One region of the Nitrospirillum goiasense genome, then DNA from elsewhere that is predicted to be linked to it. Evidence: riboswitches for the same ligand, from Rfam matches in the RefSeq annotation. Region 1 holds a riboswitch; each other region holds the start of a gene.
The links. A riboswitch is a leader RNA that binds a small molecule or an ion and turns the genes downstream of it on or off. The one in region 1 is predicted to bind S-adenosylmethionine.
Positions count from the first base shown of each region.

Region 2: another riboswitch for S-adenosylmethionine. It lies ahead of ULB03_RS24260 (hypothetical protein); the one in region 1 lies ahead of ULB03_RS03415 (threonine aldolase family protein).
Region 3: another riboswitch for S-adenosylmethionine. It lies ahead of metZ (O-succinylhomoserine sulfhydrylase); the one in region 1 lies ahead of ULB03_RS03415 (threonine aldolase family protein).

Region 1 is NZ_JAXQNP010000002.1:228,108-234,655, reverse strand. It holds gene ULB03_RS03435 (aminopeptidase N C-terminal domain-containing protein) at 1-167, opposite strand, end outside; partial or broken gene pepN (aminopeptidase N) at 161-1,921, opposite strand; gene ULB03_RS03425 (hypothetical protein) at 2,146-2,766, shown strand; gene ULB03_RS03420 (hypothetical protein) at 2,766-3,536, shown strand; SAM-I-IV-variant riboswitch at 3,617-3,724, shown strand; gene ULB03_RS03415 (threonine aldolase family protein) at 3,781-4,872, shown strand; gene ULB03_RS03410 (hypothetical protein) at 5,019-5,606, shown strand; gene ULB03_RS03405 (hypothetical protein) at 5,632-6,207, shown strand; gene ULB03_RS03400 (methyl-accepting chemotaxis protein) at 6,357-6,548, opposite strand, start outside.
Region 2 is NZ_JAXQNP010000004.1:542,791-549,338, forward strand. It holds gene ULB03_RS24235 (TonB-dependent receptor) at 1-544, opposite strand, end outside; gene ULB03_RS24240 (alpha/beta fold hydrolase) at 603-1,382, opposite strand; gene ULB03_RS24245 (TetR/AcrR family transcriptional regulator) at 1,597-2,328, shown strand; gene ULB03_RS24250 (acyl-CoA synthetase) at 2,401-3,897, shown strand; gene ULB03_RS24255 (MaoC family dehydratase) at 3,894-4,697, shown strand; SAM-I-IV-variant riboswitch at 4,739-4,869, shown strand; gene ULB03_RS24260 (hypothetical protein) at 4,916-5,266, shown strand; gene ULB03_RS24265 (TetR/AcrR family transcriptional regulator) at 5,282-6,487, opposite strand.
Region 3 is NZ_JAXQNP010000002.1:885,684-892,231, forward strand. It holds gene ULB03_RS06540 (hypothetical protein) at 1-483, shown strand, start outside; gene secB (protein-export chaperone SecB) at 578-1,018, opposite strand; SAM riboswitch at 1,263-1,340, shown strand; gene metZ (O-succinylhomoserine sulfhydrylase) at 1,402-2,613, shown strand; gene ULB03_RS06555 (hypothetical protein) at 2,763-3,383, shown strand; gene ULB03_RS06560 ([protein-PII] uridylyltransferase) at 3,742-6,548, shown strand, end outside.

The DNA.
Region 1 (6,548 bases):
GGCAAGGCCAGGGCCAGGGCGGCGAACGCCCGGTCCTCCCCCGCCCGCGCCAGGGTCTGGGCGATGGCGTCGATATAGGCCCGGGGGGCGATGGCCTCCCCCCTTGGGCCCGGGCGTCGACATCGGCCAGGATCAGCCGGGTGGCCAGGGTCTGCCCCGCCTCCCACCGGTTGAAGGCGTCGCTGTCGTGGGCCATGAGGAAGGTGAGCGCCGCGTCATCCTGTTTGAAATCCAGCCGCACCGGGGCGGAGAAGCCGCGTAGCAGCGAGGGCACGGGCGCCTGCGGCACACCGACGAAGGTGAAGCTCTGCTCCGTCTCCGTCAGGGCGATGGTGCGGGTGGTGGCGCCGGCCTCGGTTTCGCCCTCCAGCGTCAGGGGCAAATCCTGGCCGTCGGGACTCAGCAGGCCCAGGGCCACGGGAATGACCTGGGGGGCCTTGTCGGGCTGGCCGGGCGTCGCCGGCACCGTCTGGCGCAGGGTCAGGGTGTAGGTGCCGGCGGCGGCATCGTGCCGGCCTTCGCCCGAAACGATGGGCGTGCCGGCCTGGGTGTACCAGCGCTGGAACTGCGCCCACAGCGGGTCGGTGGGCTTTTGGCCGTTGGCCTCCACCATGGCGGCCAGGAAGTCGTCGGTCGTCACCGCCTGGCCGTCATGGCGGGCGAAGTACAGGTCGATACCTTTGCGATAGCCCGCACGGCCCAGCAGGGTGCGATACAGGCGCAGCACCTCCGCCCCCTTCTCATAGACGGTGGGCGTGTAGAAGTTGCTGATCTCGATATAGCTTTCCGGCCGCACGGAATGCGCGGTGGGGCCGGCGTCCTCGTTGAATTGCACTTGGCGCAGGCGCTGCACATCCTGGATGCGCTTCACCGGCGCGGAGTTCATGTCGGCGGAGAACTCCTGGTCGCGGAAGACGGTCAGGCCTTCCTTCAGGCTCAGCTGGAACCAGTCGCGGCAGGTGACGCGGTTGCCCGTCCAGTTATGGAAGTACTCGTGCGCCACCACCGTCTCGATGCCGAGGAAGTCAGTATCGGTGGCCGTCTCCGGCTGGGCCAGGATGTACTTGGTGTTGAAGACGTTCAGGCTCTTGTTCTCCATCGCGCCCATGTTGAAGTCGGACACGGCGACGATGTTGAAGATGTCCAGGTCGTATTCCAGGCCGTAGACATCCTCATCCCATTTCATGGACTTCTTCAGCGACTCCATGGCGTGGCCGCACTTGGCCTCGTTCCCCGGCTCGACATAGATGCGCAGGGCCACCTCGCGGCCGGAGCGGGTGGTGAAGCGGTCCTCGATATGCACCAGCGCGCCGGCCACCAGCGCGAACAGGTAGCAGGGCTTGGGCCAGGGATCCTCCCACCGCGCCCAATGGCGGCCGGCCTCGGTCGCGCTGTCGCCGCTGGCCGTCAGGTTGCCGTTGGACAGCAGCACGGGATAGCGCGCCCGCTCCGCCTCGATGGTGGTGGTGTAGCGGGCCATCACGTCCGGACGGTCCAGGAAATAGGTGATCTTGCGGAAGCCCTCGGCCTCACACTGGGTGCAATAGTTGCCGGAGGACTTGTACAGCCCCTCCAGCGCGGTGTTGTCCTGCGGCCGGGTGCGGGTGATGATCTCCACCGTGGCCTGGTCGGGCAGGCCGGCCAGTGTCAGCCGGTCGGGGGTCAGGGTGTAGTCGTCGGGCCCCAGCAGCCGGTTGTCCACCCGCACGGCCAGCAGCTCCAGCTCCTGCCCGTCCAGGTCCAGGGCGGCGGTGGCGCCGGCCGCGGCCGGATTGCGCCGCACCGCCAGGGTGGAGCGGACGGTCGCCGCGTCTTCCCGCAGGTCGACGTGCAGGTCCACCGTATCGATCAGCCACACCGGCGGGGCGTAGTCGCGAAGGTGGATGGCGTGCGGCGGGGCCGTGTCGAGGCGGCTGTCCATGGAGTGCGCTTCCGTTCAGGGGGACTGATGGGTGGCGGCTAGGATAGGGGAGGGGGGCGCGGCCCGCCAACCCTGTTTCCCCCGTTGCATTTCGCAGCCGCAACCCCCTCCGGTTGGGCAGGCCGCCTGTCCTAATGACTTAGACGGGTATTTTGCGCGGGCCGCTTACAGGCTTAGGCGATATCATCGACACCAGTCGGGAGAGGTCGGTCAGAGGGGCCCCGGTGCAGGTCGCACAGTCGGATCTGGTGGTGTTGTCGGTCGCGGGCGCCGTGCTGGCGGCCGTGGCACTGCTTGAGGTTTTGCGCCTGGTGATCGTCGACATCTACGAATGGGCGGCGAAATACCGGTGGATCAAGTACGAGATTCAGCAGACCCGCCGCACCACGGAGACTTTGTGGGCGCAGAATCGGGCCAACGCCATGGTCCGTGACCGGAACAACGCCGAGCGCTTCCGCCTCAACACCATCCTGCACCGCATGCAGCAGGAGTGTGAGGAGCTGGAGCGGCGGCGGGTGGACGTCTGGCATGAGGTGGGTGACGCCACGCTGGACGATCAGCTCTACCTCGCGGATCTGAACAATCGCAGCCTGATGGAGCGGGCGGCCGCCGGGGCGGAGGAGGTCTGCCCCCTCTGGCGCTATACCCACCGTGCGCGGGTCTGGGCGGGCAATGAGCGCCAGGCGCGTTCGCGCCTGCTGCTGGCCTTCAGTCCCAAGGACGGCTTCACCATCAACAACCTGCGCGCGGCCCAGGGCTTCAAGGCGGTGGCGGAGGCCGCGGCCGGGGTGCGCTCGGCGGCGCAGGCCCGCCTGGTGCGCCCCCACCGCCGCGTGGTGCGCTGATGGCCGGCGCCTATTCCAACCTGAACTTCGCGGTCTTCCTCATCCTGGCGGTGGGCGGCGCCTTCCTGGCCTTTTCCATTCGCCGCATCCTGTTCAAGATACGGGAGACGGAGCGGCGCATCGCCGCCGTGGTGGACGAGAAGAACGAGGCCGCGGCCGACCTGCGCGTCGCCCGCCAGCAGGAAGAGCAGCTGGCCATGGCCCTGAAGGAGGGCGAGGACGCGCTGCGCGAGATCGCCGCCCAGACGGAGGAGGTGCGCGCCCGCATGGCGGTGCTGCGCCAGACGGTGCCCCGTCCGCTGAACCTCGTGTCCCTGGAATGGGCGCCGGGCGACCAGCTGTTCGAGGCGCACCTGCGGGCCGCGGTGGCGCCCCGCCAGGTGGGCCGGAGTGGCATGGGCCGGGGCGGCGGCGGCATGGCGGAGGCCGGGGTGGTTCACGGCTACGCCCCCACGGAGGCCGATTTCCGCGTGCTGGTCACCAATCGCCTGGCGCGGGAGGGCGGCTACACCATCAGCGTCGTCCTGCCCATCTCGTTGCGCGATGACATCCCCGCCGCCGATGGGGAGACCGCGGCCGCAGTCCCCGTCCAGCCCCCGGCGGAGGATGAAGCGCTGGCCGACCTGTTGGGGGAGGACGGTGGGGCTGACCCCGTGGAGGACCCCGCACCCGCCCCGGTGCCGCGCCCCCTGCCGGTGCGCCCGCCCGCCGCGGCGCGGCCGGCGGCCCAGGGGCTGGGCCTGACCCCCGCCCCCGCCATCGGTGGCTGAGGCCCACCCCGCCTGAAAATGCCGCACCGGGTTGCGCTGCAAGGGGCTTGCGCCGGCGGCCGTCTGCCGGTATCCCTCTGGCCATGCATCAAGAGTTGGGCTGACGCTCAACGCCAACCTGCTTACCCGGCAAGGTGGCGCTTCCCCCAGGGAAGGATGTGGCCGATCCGGCAATGAACGGGAAGCTGCCACGTGTCCGTTTCGCTCTTGATCGAAACCAGTGATCACGAAGGCGGCCTTGCCCATGACCAGCGACACGCACACCGCGACCGTTCCCCCTCAGTTCGAGGCGCAGCAGTTCGCCAGCGACAACTACTCCGGCGTCTGTCCGGAGGCCTGGGCCGCCATGGCGGAGGCCAACAGCGGCCACGCCGCCGCCTATGGCGAGGATGTGTGGACGGCGCGCGCGGCCGACGCCTTCCGCCAGCTGTTCGGCACGCCTTGCGACGTCTTCTTCGCCTTCAACGGCACGGCGGCCAATTCCCTGGCCCTGGCCTCGCTCTGTCAGTCCTACCATAGCGTCATCTGCTCCGCCTCCGCGCACGTGGAGACGGACGAGTGCGGCGCGCCGGAGTTCTTCTCCAACGGGTCCAAGCTGCTGGTGGCGCAGACGACGGACGGCAAGCTGACGCCGGACGCCATCCGCGCCCTGGCCACCGGGCGGTCGGACATCCATTTCCCCAAGCCGCGCGCCGTCACCATCACCCAGCCCACGGAAACGGGGCAGGTCTATAGCCTGGAGGAGATCCGCGCCATCTCCGCCACCTGCCGGGCGCTGGGCCTGCGCCTGCACATGGATGGCGCCCGCTTCGCCAACGCCTGCGCCAGCCTGGGCTGCAGCCCGGCGGACATGACCTGGCGGGCCGGCGTGGACGTGCTGTGCTTCGGCGGCACCAAGAACGGCATGGCGGTGGGCGAGGCCATCCTGTTCTTCGACCGGACCCTGGCGGAAGACTTCGATTATCGCTGCAAGCAGGCGGGCCAGCTGGCGTCCAAGATGCGCTTCCTGTCCGCACCCTGGGTGCGCATGTTGGAAAACGGCGCCTGGCTGCGCAACGCCGCCCATGCCAACGCCGGGGCCCGGCGCCTGGCGGCCGGGCTGACGGATGTGCCGGGCGTGGCGCCGATGTTCCCGGTGCAGGCCAACGCCGTGTTCCTGACGGCACCCGCCGCGGTGCTGGATGCCCTGCGGGCGCGCGGCTGGCGCTTCTACACCTTCATCGGCGGCGGCGCCCGCTTCATGTTCGCCTGGGACACCCAGCCCGAGCGGGTGGACCAGCTGGTGGCGGACATCCGCGAGGCGGCCCTGCGCGGCGCCGGTGTCGCCGCGGCATAACGGGGATAGGGGGACGGCTGCCGTTGGCCGTCCCCTATACGGAAGATTCCGCTGATTCTGAGCCTGTTAATGGGCGATTCACCGTACAAACCTAGAGAGACGTCCATGCGATAGCGTCATCCATTCCATCAGCAGCTGGGGGCCTGGTGCATATCGACAAACCGGATCTGGTGATCCTAGCCATCGTGGGCGCCATCCTGGCCGGCGTGCTGTTGATGGAATTGCTGCGCCTGGTGATCAGCGACGTGTATGAGCTGTTGGCCCGTCACGCCAAGGTGAAGCAGGAGATCCAGCAAATCCAACGCACGGCGGAGAAGCTGGTGGCCGCGAACCGCGACACCACCCGGATGCGCGACCAGCGCATCGCGCAGCGCTTCCGCGATACCAGCGCGCTGCAGCGCCTGGAAAAGGAATGCGAGGAGTTCGAGCGGCGGCGGGTCGAGGTCTGGCACGATTTGGGCCCGCCCTCCGCCCTCGGAATGGCGCTCTATTCCGCCGACATCGCCAACAGCGCCCTGACCAACGGCGTGGTCGCCGGCATGGAGACCATCTGCCCGTTGTGGCGCCATCTTCACCGCGCGCGCGTCTGGGCCCGGACGGAGATGGAGGCCCGCACGGCGCTGGAAAATGAATTCGCCCTGGCCGACGGTTTCACCGTCACCAACCTGCGCCAGGTCCAGGGATCGGCGCCGTCCGGCGGCCTGGCCCCGCGCGGCGCCCCCGTGCCCGTCTGAGCCGCCGACCGAGGAGGATTTCCCCATGGGTTTGATGGACGCGCTGGCCGAGGCTTATGCCAACCCCAACCCCACCCATGTCGGCGCCGTGGCCATAGGCGGCGCCATCATGGCGTGGTCGCTCAAGCGCCTGATCGCCGAGATCCGCAAGACCGAGAAGCGCGTCACCGCCGCGGTGGAGGAGCGTAACCGCGCCGCGGCCAAGCTGCGCCAGGCCCGCCTGCAGGAGGGGGAGCTGCGCGACACCCTGCGGGAGCTGGACGGCGAGATGGAGGAAATCGCCACCCGCTCCAAGGAGGTGGAGGAGCGGCGCGGCACCCTGCAGCGGGCCATCCCCCGCCACCTGAACCTCTTTTCCCAGGCCTGGTCCCCGGGCGACACCCTGTTCGAGGCGCGCATCAGCCTGGTGGCCGGCGTCGGCGGCGGCGCCAAGGGCGGTGCACGCGTCGTCCATGGCTATGCCGCGGGGCCGCGCGATTTCCGCAACCGGCTCATGGCCCGCTTCCCCGCCTCCTCCTACGTGGTGATCGACGTGGCCCCCATCGATCTGGAGGAACTGGACATGGCCGTCACCAATTTGGGTGTCGCCAACCCCGCGTAAGGGAGGCCCCCATCCCGTCCAAGGTTCCGGCCGACGCCGGCGCCATGAAAAACGCCCGGCGATGGAACCGCCGGGCGTTGCTTCATACCGAGTCCCGTGAGCTGTCGTCCGCCACCGGGCCCCTGTCGCAGGCGTGGGGGCGCCTGCGATCAAGCGGCGCGGAGGACGGAGAGGAAGCTGTTGACCTGGGTGCGCAGGTCGCCGGCGTCGGTGGATAGGCGCCCGGCGGTGCCCAGCATCTGGGTGGCGGCGCCGCCGGTGTGGGTCGCGGCCTCGGTGACGCCGGAGATGTTGGAGGCGATCTCCGTGGTGCCGACGGCGGCCTGCTGGACGTTGCTGGC
Region 2 (6,548 bases), on a different contig from region 1:
CGGTCATGTCGCGGGTCACGTACTTGATGGCGCCGCCGATGGTGTTGCGGCCGTACAGCGTGCCCTGCGGCCCGCGCAGCACCTCGATACGGCTGACGTCGTAGATGTCCAGCACGGCACCCTGCGGGCGGGCGATGTAGACATCATCGACATAGAGGCCCACGCCGGGTTCGAAGCCCCACAGCGGGTCCTGCTGGCCCACGCCGCGAATGAAGGCGATGAGGGTGGAGTTGGAACCGCGCGCCACCTGCACCGTGGTGTTGGGCGACTTGTACTCCAGGTCCGTCAGGTTGACGGAGCCCTGGGCCTGCAATTGGTCGGCCGATATCGCGGTGACCGCCACCGGCACATCCTTCAGGTTTTCCGCCCGGCGGCGGGCCGTCACCACCACCTCTTGTATCGTGTCGTCCTCCGGGGCGGGGGGCGCCGTTTGCGCCGCTGCCTCCTGCACCCATGCCGCAGTCCCCATGACCAGGCCCGCGACCGAGGCCCGCGAAATCCCCCTCAGCATCCGCCCCAACGTCCAATCTGCAGCCTTGCCCATGTCCTTACCCTCCCGTTCTTTGGTTCGTTGATCGCCGTTTTCCGCCGGTTCCAACCAGTCAGGGCGGCAGGCCGGCGGCGAAGCCGGCGATGATCTCGTTGAAGCGTCGCGGCTCCTCCAGATGCGGGGCATGGCCGGAGGCGGCGAAGGTGACCTGCCGCGCCTGGGGCAGGGCCGCCGCCAGCCAGTCCGCCGTCCCGGCGGGGTAAAGCTGGCTCAAGGCGCCCCGCAGGATCAGCGTGGGCAACCGCAGGCGCGCCAGGTCCGCCCGAAAGTCCTGGGCCAGCAGATCCAGCCACAGCGCGGCCATCGCCTCGGCATCGCAGGCCGCGATCTCCCCCTCCGCCCAGTGGCGCAGGTCGGTGCGCGGGGTGCCGGCGGCGAAGATGCGGCGGGCGATGCGCGGGGCGAAGGCGGCCCAGTCGGCGGCCAGCAGCCGCGCCGCCTGCGGCCCGCGCTCCTGGACCGCACCGCGCAGTCCCCAGGGCCACCCGGCGCCGTTGCACAGGCGCGGGCTCATGTCCACCACCACCAAGCCGGCCACCCGGTTGGCCACGCCATCCAGCAGGGCGCGCCAGGCCACCATGGCCCCCATGGACCAGCCGACCAGCACGGCGCCGCGAAGGTCCAGGGCGGTCAGCAGGGCGCGCAGCGCCTCCGCCTGGCCCGTCACCGTGGGCCGAAGGGCAGGGGTGACGCCGTGACCAGGCAGGTCAGGGGCTACCATCTGGAAGGTACCGGGCAAGCCGGCGACCTGCGGGGCGAAGAAACCACCGTGCGTGGCCCAGCCGTGCAGCAGCACCAAGGGGCGCCCCTGACCCGCCAGGCGGTAGGCCATCAGGCCGCCGTCAGCCGGTGTCAGCGGGCATGCGTCCCCCCGCGTGGCCGCGCCCCGGCCTGTCGCCCCAGTTCGTGCATCGGTGTTTCCCGCGCTTCGTGGTATCCAGCGACACGAATGTGCCGGCGGCACCATCCTCCCGCCGACATGCTTGCCGTAAGATGAAAGTTGAGTCAACGTTCAAGTTCTGAAAAACAAGAGAGGGAGGTGGGGCATGGCGCAATCGCGGGGTGCAATGGGCCGGGATGCGGTGGGGCCGGATGCGGTAGGGCAGGTTCCGGACGAGGGCGAGGGGGATGCCCTGACGCGGGATGGAGCGGAGGGCCGGGAAACCGACATGCCCACGGCGGAGGCGGCGGCCGGCGACAAGGCGCCACGCACGGAGCGGGGCAAGCGCACCCTGCGCAAGTTGCTGGACGCGGCCGCCCTGGAATTTGGCGAGCGCGGCTTTCACGAGGCGTCGGTCAGCGGCATCACCCAACGGGCCGCCGTGGCGCTGGGCACCTTCTACACCTACTTCGACAGCAAGGAATCGCTGTTCCGGGCGCTGGTGGAGGATATGGGTGCGCTGACCCGCCGCTGGATCGCTGAACGGGTGGCCCAGGCGCCCGACCGCCTGACGGCCGAGCGGGTGGGTTTGGAGGCCTTCATCGAGTTCGTGCGGGCCCATCGCAACCTCTATCGCATCGTGATGGAGGCGCAGTTCGTTGCCGAGGACGCGTACCGGCGCTACTATCAGGTGTTCGCCGACGGCTATATCAACAATCTGGAGTCGGCCAAGAAACGGGGGGAGATACGGGAGGGCGATGTGGAGGTGCGGGCCTGGGCCTTGATCGGCATCAGCGTCTTCATCGGCCAGCGCTACGCCGTCTGGGGGGACGACCGCCCGGCGGCGGACATCGCGGCGGAGGCCGCCGATTTCATCGCCCGGGGGCTGAAGCCCTGATGTGATGCCTTGCGTTAACGGGACCATTGCGTAACCGGAACAACAAGGGAGTGGCGCGCGCCGCGCCGGATCATGTGGGATCTGTTCGACCTGACGGCGCAACGCGCCCGGTTGTCGCCCGACCGCGTGGCCCTGGTGGACCTCACCACCGGTGACACCCTGAGCTATGCCGGGCTGGACGATCGCGCCGCCCGCGCCGCCGGCATGCTGGCGTCGCTGGGCATCGAACCCGGCGATCGCGTGGCGGTGCTCTGCCGCAACCGCCCCGCCTTTTTCGTGCTGCTGTTCGCGTGTGCCAAGTTGGGCTGCATCCTGGTGCCCCTGAATTGGCGTATGCCGGCGGCGGAGTTGGGCCGCGTGATGGCGGACTGCCAGCCCCGGCTGCTGTTCCACGGGGTGGAGGATGGCGCCACGGCGGAGGCGCTGCCCGTGGCGTGCTTCAACCTGGACGATGGCTTCGATGCGCGGGTGGGCACGCACCGGCCGCTGGCGGCGCGGGAGGTGTGGCCCGCCGACGACATCTGGTATCTGCTCTACACTTCCGGCACGACGGGGGAGCCCAAGGCCGTGCTCTACACCTACGGCATGGCCATGGCGAATTACGTCAACCTGCGCCAGGGTGTGGATTTGTCGGAAAGCGACCGCACCCTGAACTATCTGCCGCTGTTCCACACCGCTGGCATCAACCTGCACACCCTGCCGCTGCTGATGGCAGGGGGCGAGGTGCTGGTGCGGCCGGGGTTCGACGCCGATGCCGTGCTTGATCTCATCGCCGACGGCCGCATCACCACCTTCTTCGGCGTTCCCGCCGTTTACCGGCAGTTGGCGCTGCATCCCCGGTTCGCCACCACGGACCTGGGCGGGGTGCGGCGCTGGGCCTGCGGCGGCGCGCCGTTGGAGGATGCGCTGGCGCGCCGCTTCCTCGACCGGGGCGCCCCCGTCTGCAACGGCATGGGCATGACGGAAACGGGCCCCACCCTGTTCCTGAACGACCCGGCCGGTGCCCGAGCCAAGGTGGGGTCCATCGGCAAGCCGCAGATCCTGTGCCGGGTGCGCGTGGCGGATGCGCAGGGGCGGGACGTGCCCCCAGGGCAGGTGGGGGAGCTGTGGGTGAAGGGCGCCGCCGTCACGCCCGGCTATTGGCGCCAGCCGGCGGCGACGGCGGCGGCCTTTACCGAGGACGGCTGGCTGCGCACCGGCGATCTCGTGCGCCAGGACGATGATGGCTATTACTACCCCGCCGGCCGCTTGAAGGAGATGTTCATTTCCGGCGGGGAAAACGTCTACCCGGTGGAGGTGGAAAACGCCCTGTTGCGGCATCCCGGCGTGTTGGAGGTCGCGGTGGTGGCCATGCCGGACGCCGTGTGGGGGGAGGTGGGACAGGCCCACGTCCGTGTCCAGCCTGGAACCGATGTGGATAGCCTGGCGCGCCATTGCCGCGCCCTGCTGGCCGGCTACAAGGTGCCGCGCCATTTCGTCCTGGTGGATGACTTTCCCCGCACCGCCGCCGGGAAAATCCAAAAGCATCGCCTGATGGTGCCGCCGCCGGGCCTGGATTTGGCGTCGTGAGCGTGCTGAGCGGCCCCGCGCAGGCGGAGCACACCCTGACCCAGGATGATTTCGCCGCCTTCGCCCGCCTGTCGGGCGACGACAACCCCATCCATCTGGATGCCGGCCACGCCGCCCGCACCCACTTCGGACGCACCGTGGCGCATGGCGCCTTGCTGTGCGCCCTGCTGCGGGGCCTGGTATCCGACGCGCGGCCCGGTCCGCCGCTGGCCCGGCTGGCCGTGACCTTTCCCGCCCCGGCCTACGCTGACGAGGCGTTGGTCTTCCGCGCCGACCCGCAGGACGACACCCGCGTCCGACTTCTGGCCCAGCGCCAAGCCGATGGGCAGGCCGTGTGCGAGGGCGTGGCGACCCTGGCCCCATTGGCCTCCTCACTGCCCCCCGACAATGGCTGGACCGATCCGCTGGGCGGTTCCACCGCCAGCGTCACCCGCCTCTATGCCGACGCTGATCTTGGCCTTTATGAGCGGCTGACCGGCCATCGCCTGCGGGAACCGCTGGTGCTCAGCCTGTTTTCCTTCCTGCTGGGGACGCGCCTGCCGGGGCCCGGCACCAATTACCTGAAGCAGGAAACGGTGTTCTCGCGCCGGGTGCCGCTGGATGCACCGCTGGACGCCACGGTGACCATCACCCGGCTGCGCCCCGACAAGCGGCTGGTGGACTTGGCCACGGTCTGCCGCATCCATGCGGGCGGGGGAAGGGGTGAGACCGTCGCCACCGGCCGCGCCCTGGTTCTGGCGCCCCATTGGGGCCCGGAACGCTGGGCCAGCCATGCCCAAATGTCGGATTGCCAAGCCTGACCAGCGATAGTATCCAATATCCGACGGCGGCGACGCCGTCGTTGTTGCATCAGGAGCGGGGCCGGCGTCCCGCACCAACCTGCCAACCCAGGCAAGGTGGTTTCCGCAGCACATGCGGAGATGTGGCGGCCACCGGGATTGATCCCGTGCGGCGGCAACCAAGTGGGTCGCAGCGTATGGTCGCAGGGCCGGTCACGTCCGTCTGGAGTGGACACGCCGTGCATATACCCGCCGCCTTCCCCGTAAGCCCTTCCCCTGTCATTACGCAGCCGGAAGAGGGCCAGCCCGCACTTGAGCCCGCCCCCGGCATCGTCAGTGGGCCAGGCGACAGCGTCCACCTGCTGCGGGAGGAACGCACGCCCCTGCCGGGCGTGTCCGATTGTGTCGCCCGCACCTATGCCGTCGTGCACCGGCGCCATGGCGTCCACACCCACATCTACACAGTGCTGGAAAGCCGGCATCATCAGCGCCGGGTGGTCCACCTGCGCCAGGTGCTGCCGGGCGAACAGCTGGCCGCCGCCCGCGCCTGGGTCCTGGCCGGACGCCACCTGGGACGCCTGAACTTCTGATCCGCTGGGGACGCCTCAAATCCTGGGCAAGGCCGGCTGCAGATAACGCAGCAGGACGATCAATTCCCCGGCATAGCCGTCCACGTCGGGCGGCGCGTCCAGGGCATTGAGGATCTGGGCGCGCCCCTGCATCCAGGTGGAGACGATCTGCGCCTGGAACGGGGAAAGGGAGGATGGGCCCCCGACCACATGGTCGAGCGCCGCACAGATACGTGATCCCCGATCCTGGCGGAAGGTCAGGTACAGCGGGACCAGCGGTGTGTCGCGGCAGGCCTCCAACGCGAAGTCGCCCATGGCGTAGGTGGCGTTGCGCCCGGCGACGCGTTCGCCTGCCACCGGCACCAGCATGTGCTCCGCCACGGCCCGCAGAAAGACGCACAGGGGCGGGGGCTCGCGGTGGGTCGCCGGAACCTCCCGCCGCAGATCCTCATGGATCAACTGGAAAGCGCGGCGGATGATGTCGGCTCGACAGCGGAAATGATAGGTGGTGGAGGATAGGGAGACACCGGCCCGCTGCGCCACCGCGCGGTGGGTGACGGCGGCCACGCCCTGGTCGATGATGATGGCGACGGCGGCGGCGGCGATGCGCCGCTCGGTCTCACCTAAGGTGTCCAAGCCGTCCGCCGCCCGGCATGCCGGGCGGCGCAGACGCTCATACCACAGGCCGCTGTTGCCTTGGGGGTCGCACAGGTAACGGATATTTTCCGCCACCGACAGGGCGTAGCCCGAGGCGCCACCGGCCACCAGCAGGGTGGAACGGTCACCCACCAGGTAATGGGTCATGACGTCCGCCACATGGGCCGGCAGGCCGGCCAAAGCGAACAGGTCGCGGTTGCGCGCCTTCCGCTCCTCATACCAATCGGCCAGGATGGGACGCAGCGCGGGGGTGTGGCGGGCCTGATGGATCAGCTCATACCATACCAACTCGATGGCGCCCTGCCGGAAGGACAGGTCCAGCGCCTGCACCACCAAGGCCTCCGCCAAGGCCGCCAGGGGCATGCCTTCCCGGCCCACGGACTCATGGAACTGCACCCAGGTCTGCCGGTCCCGCTCCACAGCCGCCTGGAAAACGGTCTGGGTTAGGCTGTCCTTATCCCCCAGGTGATAGGGGACGGCGCTGGCTGAGAGTCCCGCGGCGGCGGCCAGATTGCGGACGCTGAGGGCCTTCAGCCCGCCTTGGGCCAACAGGGTATGGCCCTGGTCGATCAGCCGATCCCGCACGCCGGCCAAGGGCCGCGGGGCGGCGCGGGGCGGGGGCGCGGCCCCCGATGCGCGATCGTCT
Region 3 (6,548 bases), 660 kb from region 1:
CCCGGCACCACGGGTGAGGCGAAGGCGGAGGGCCGGATGGTCCCCGCCACCTTCCTGCATGACCTGAACAACCTGCTGACCGCCATCCACGGTTATTCCTCGCTGCTGGCAGCGGATCTGCCGGCGGGTGGGGTGGAGCAGGATTTCGCCGCCCGCATCCTGGCGGCGGCGGAAGAGGCGCGGCTGCTGGTGGCCCGAGTGCCACGCCCGCGTCCGGTGGCCGCCCTGCACGTCCTGCTCGTCGGCCGGGCGATGGACCGGCTGGCCGGCGCGCTGGAGACCCTGGGGCTGGAGGTCACCCTGGCGGCGTCGGCGCGCGAGGCGCAGGCCGTGCTGGCGGACGGGGGCGGCGAGTGGCAGGTGGTGGCCGGCACCAAGGCGACGCTGGCCGGCCTGGGTGACCTCCGTCTTCCCCTGGCGGTGGTTCCCGCCGGCGCCGATGCCGTCACCGCCGACGCCCTGATCCGCGCCGCGCGCGGCTGACCTCTTCCCGCGCCCAAAAGAAAACCGCCCGGGCCATACGGCGCCGGGCGGCTTTGACGAACAACGATGGCCGGGCTTGCGCCTGGATCGAGGCTTACGCCTGGGCCATGTCTTCCGGCTTTTCGGCCGCCAGCACCTGGCGACGGTACAGATCCACGAAGTCCAGCGGCTGCAGCATCAGCGGCGGGAAGCCGCCGTCGCGCACCGCGTCGGACACGATGGCGCGGGCGAACGGGAACAGCAGGCGCGGCGCCTCGATCAGCAGGACGGCGCGGGTCTGGTCGACCGGCATGGGCGGCATGGAGAAGATGCCGGCGTAGGACAGTTCCACGATGAAGGCGGTGCGCCCGTCGTGGTTGGCCTCGGCGCGGATGTTCAGCGCGACCTCATGGACGTTTTCCGCCACGTTGCGGGCCTGCACGTCGACCTGCAGGTCGACCTTGGGCTGCTGGCCGTTCATCAGGCTGGCGGGGGCGTTCGGGTTCTCGAACGACAGATCCCGGACGTATTGGGCATTGACCACCAGCGGCAGCATGCCGGCGCCTTCGGGGGCGGTGCTTCCGTTGGCGGCGCCGTTCAGGCTGGTCTCATCGGACATAGGTCTGGGACTCCCGGTAAAAGCAAATCAGCTATTCCGCAGAAGCGGACTGACGCGCGCGGGACTAGCACGGAAGCGGCTGGCCGGCAACCGCGCATTATCAGCGGGCATTACCCCAGCCGTCCTTGCATTGTCCCGATGACAAGGTCGCCGTTGACGCTCGGCCCAACGTGAGCCTAAAACCGGAATCCGTGGTGATTTGCTGACCGGCTTGCAGACCACGTTAAACAAGCTGCTAAAAGGTCGGGCCGTACATAAGGTACACCGACCACACCGCCGCCTTCGCCGGTCGCGGTTGCCTTATGATCGGAGTGACGGCCATGGGCCAGACGCCTGACAATCCCGCTTCCACCGCCCCCACGCTCCGCCCCCGCACCCAGCTGGTGCACGGCGGCACGCGCCGCAGCGGCTTCGAGGAAACCTCCGAAGCGCTGTTCCTGACCTCGGGCTTCATCTACGCCAGTGCCGAGGAGGCCGAGGCCGCCTTCGTCAACGACGGCTCGCGCTTCGTCTATTCCCGCTTCCGCAACCCCACCGTCGTCATGCTGGAGGAACGGCTGGCCGGGTATGAGGGCTTCGCCCGCTGCATCGCCACGGCCAGCGGCATGGCGGCGGTCCATCTGGCCGTCATGGGGCTGCTGAAGGCCGGCGACCGGGTGGTGGCGCCGCACGCGCTGTTCGGCTCCTGCCTCTACATCGTCAAGGATCTGGCGCCGCGTTATGGCATCCAGTGCACCCTGGTGGAAGGCACGGACCTGGCGCAGTGGGAAGAGGCGCTGTCCACCCCGGCCAGCGTGGTTTTCCTGGAAAGCCCCAGCAACCCCACCATGCAGGTGGTGGACGTGGCCGCGGTTGCGGATTTGGCCCACAAGGCCGGCGCCCGTGTCGTGGTAGACAACGTCTTCGCCACCCCCGTGCTGCAACGGCCGAAGGAATTTGGCGCCGATGTGGTCGTCTATTCCGCCACCAAGCATATCGATGGCCAGGGCCGCTGCCTGGGCGGCGCCGTGCTGTGCGATGACGAGGTGGCGACCCTGCTCTCCCCCGTCCTGCGCCACACCGGCCCGTCCATGAGCCCCTTCAACGCCTGGGTGCTGCTGAAGGGCCTGGAGACGCTGGAACTGCGCGTCAATGCCCAGGCCGCGTCCGCCCTGGCGCTGGCCCAGTTCCTGGAAAGCCACCCGGCGGTGTCGACAGTGCTGTATCCCGGCCTGCCCAGCCATCCCCAGCACGACCTGGCCATGCGCCAGATGAAGACCGGCGGCACGGTCATCACCTTTGACGTGACGGGTGGCAAAGAGGCGGCGTTCCGCCTGCTGAACACGCTGAAGATCATCAAGATCTCCAACAACCTGGGTGATGCCAAAAGCCTGATCACCCACAACGCCACCACCACCCACCAGCGCCTGACGGACGAGGAGAAGGCCAAGGTGGGTATCGGCCCCGGCACCCTGCGCCTGTCCGTGGGCCTGGAAGACGCGGACGACCTGCGCGACGATCTGGCCGCCGGCCTGGCCGCCGCCGCGGGCTGATTGATGGCCATGCCGGCCGCGTGACCATCACCGGCCGGCACAATTCGACTTTCGTCTCAGGTGAGGACACAACTTCCCCTGTGGACGGTCGCCGGCGTTTCCCCTAATGTTGCGGTGCAACAACGCAGCGCAACATAGGGAGCGCTTACGTGCCCGACCGGCATTTCCCTTACCCCCAAGCCCCGCGACCGCCCAAGCGGCCGCGCCGGGGGCGCATCGGCATGGTTCTTCCCGGCACCCCGGAAGCCATGCACCTGAAGCGTGCCCAGGTGGAACTGGACCGGGTGGCGGCGCGGGTGCACGAGACCGCCTTCGCCTCGGCCCACACCATCACCGCGCGCCTGGGCCTGCTGGCCCAAACCGGCGGCGACCCGGTCGCCTTGGGCACCAACCCCGAATTTGAGCGCATGGGCCGGGAAAAGGTCGAGGCGTTCGCGGACTCCGCCCTCGCCCTGGTGGGCGGCATGCGCGCCTTCCAGGACGCGTGGTGGCGCTGGCGTGACCACCAGGTGGACGCGCTGGGTGAATTCGCCCGCGCCACCTGGTCTTCATGGCATCCCGGTGATTGGGTGACGGCGGAACGCCGCCTGGTCACCTCCACCCTGCGCGCGGCCACCGGCGCCTTCACCCGTTTCAGCCATGCCACCAGCCGCCTGGGTGGGCTGGGCCTGGCCCCCATCCACCGTGCCGCCTCGGCCAACGCCCGGCGCCTGTCGCTGGTGCCCCGGTTGCTGCCGCGGCGCGGCGATGGGCCGGAGGGGGCCACCTAGCATCTGGAGCGGGCCCCAGGTCTGGGAGGGGGCTCAAAAGGTAGTCAGCCTGAAGCCTGGGACTCGAAACAACAAAATCCGGGAGGCGGCCATGGGACAGCGGGACAGGGGGGAAACCCCCGGAAGATCGGGATCGGGTGGTACGGACGTGCTGGACCGCCCCGCCAAGGCGGAGCCGACCCCGTCCGACGCTAAATGGTTAGGCAAGGCATCCGCCCGCGCATGGAGTGATGCGTGGGAAAAAGTTTGTGCCATACTCCCCGTCCGTCCCGGGACCCGCAGCGCGGGTGCCCCGATCCTGGACGATGCCCGCCTGGCCGGTTTGACACGCCGGGCTTTGCCAGAGACCCGCCGCGCCATGTCTTCCACCGCCAAGCCCACCCCCACCGCCTCTTCCGCGCCGGCGGGCGCGCCGCCGGAAGATGACCGGGGGGTGGAGGCCCTGCCAACCGCCGAGCTGCTGACCACCCGCCTGGCCAACCTGGCGGATGGCGACCTGCGGCCGGACGCGCTGCGCGCCGGTATCCTGGCCCTGATGCGCCAGACACTGGACCAGGGCCGCGCCCAGATTCGTCGCCGCTTGGAAGGCGGTGGCCGGGGGGAGGTGTGCCTGCGCGAGGCCACGGCCCTGACCGACGCCATCGTGGTGTCGCTGGCGGACTTCGCCCTGCACCGCGTCTACCCGACGGCGGGCCCCACCCGGGGTGAACAGTTCGCCGTGGTGGCCACCGGCGGCTATGGCCGCAAGGAGATGGCGCCCTTCTCCGACGTCGACCTGCTGTTCCTGCTGCCGTACAAGCGCACGCCGCGCATCGAGCAGGTTGTGGAATACGTCCTGTACCTGCTGTGGGATCTGGGGCTGAAGGTTGGCCACGCCGTGCGGTCGGTGGATGAGTGCGTGCGGCAGGCCCTAGCCGACATCACCATCCGCACCAGCTTGCTGGAGGCGCGCTTCCTCTACGGTGACGACAAGCTGTTCACCGAGTTCCGCAAGCGCTTCGCCAAGGAGGTGGTGGCCCACACCGGCCCCGCCTTCATCGAGGCCAAGCTGGCGGAGCGCGACAGCCGCCACCTGAAGTTCTGCGACAGCCGCTATGTGCTGGAACCGAACGTGAAGGAGGGCAAGGGCGGCCTGCGCGACCTGCAGACCCTGTTCTGGATCGCCAAGTATGTCTACCAGGTCGACAAGGTGAAGGATCTGGTGGCCAATGGCGTGCTGCTGGCCGAGGAGGCGCAGCGCTTCGCCAAGGCGCAGAACTTCCTGTGGACCTGCCGCTGCCACCTGCACTACCTGACCGGCCGGGGTGAGGATCGCCTGACCTTCGATGTGCAGGGTGAGATGGCCCGCCGCCTGGGCTACACCGACCACGCCGGCACCAGCGACGTCGAACGCTTCATGAAGCACTACTTCCTGATGGCCAAGGATGTGGGGGATCTCACCCGCATCCTCTGCGCCACCCTGGAACAGGAAAGCCAGCGGCCGCCCCGCTTCGCCTTCCTGCGGCGGCTGAAGCCCAGCGAGCTGGAAGGCTTCGTCATCGACAACGGCCGCCTCAGCATCCGCGACGAGCGGCATTTCCGCGACAAGCCGGTGGACATGGTGCGCCTGTTCCGCGTGGCGCAGTGGCACAACCTGGACGTCCATCCCAAGGCGCTGCGCGCCCTGGCGCGCTCCATCTCCGCCTTGGGTCCCAAGGTGCGCAACGATCCGGAGGCCAACCGGCTGTTCCTGGAAATCCTGGGGTCGCGCAAGGATCCCGAGGTGACGCTGCGCCGCATGAACGAGGCCGGCGTGCTGGGCCGTTTCCTGCCGGATTTCGGACGGGTCGTGGCCCAGATGCAGTACGACATGTACCATATGTTCACGGTGGACGAGCACACGCTGTTCGCCATGGGCATCCTGCACGACATCGACAAGGGCAACCTGAAGGACGAGGTGCCGCTGGCCTGCGAGGTCATCCACACCCTCAGTTCCAAGCGCGCCCTGTCGGTCGCCCTGCTGCTGCACGACGTGGCCAAGGGCCGGGGCGGCGACCATTCCATCCTGGGCGCCAAGGTGGCGGAAAAGCTGTGCCCCCGCCTGGGCATGACGGAGGAGGAGACGGAGACGGTGGCCTGGCTGGTGCGTCAGCACCTGACCATGTCCATCGTCGCCTTCAAGCGCGACCTGGATGACGAGAAGACCATCCGGGACTTCGTCGACATCGTGAAGTCGCCGGAACGCCTGAAGCTGCTGCTGGTGCTGACGGTGGCCGACATCCGCGCCGTGGGCCCCGGCCGCTGGAACAACTGGAAGGCCACGCTGCTGCGCCAGTTGTACTGGCGGGCGGAGGAGATGATGTCCGGCGGCGTCGTGGGGGCCGACGGGCGCGAGGCCCGCATCATCAACGCGCAAGGCGCGTTGCGCGCCCAGTTGACGGATTGGGCGCCGGCCGATGTCGACCACCATCTGGCGCTGGGCTACCCCAACTACTGGCTGGCCTTCGACCCGCCCACCCTGGTCCAGCACGCCCGCCTGATCCATGAGGCGGAAGCCCGGCAGGCCCCCCTGACCATCGAGACCCGCTACGATCCCGGCCGCTCGGTGACGGAGGTGACGATCTACACCGCCGACCACGCCGGCCTGTTCTCCCGCCTGGCCGGGGCCATGGCGCTGGCCGGCGGCGACATCGTGGATGCGCGCATCACCACCATGACCAATGGCATGGCGCTGGATGTCTTCTCCCTGCAGGGTGCGGGGCCCGGCGGCGCCCGCTTCGACAGCGGGGACAAGCGGGCACGGCTGAAGTCCAGCGTGGAAAAGGCGCTGGCCGGTGACATCAAGCTGGCGCCGGAACTGGCGAAGCGCACCTCACCCCTGCCGTCGCGCACCCGGGTGTTCCGCGTGCCACCGCGCGTGCTGGTCGATAACAAGGCCAGTGCGGGCTACACGGTCATCGAGGTCAACGGCCGCGACCGCCCCGGTCTGCTGTACGATCTGACCCGGGCGCTGACGGCGCTGAACCTGCAGATCGCCTCGGCCAAGATCTCCACCTACGGCAACGCCGCCGTCGACGTCTTCTATGTGAAGGACATCTTCGGCCTGAAGGTGGCGCATGAGGCCAAGCTGGCCCAGATCCGCAAGGAACTGCTGGCCGTGCTGGACGAGCCGGACCCGGCGGCCGA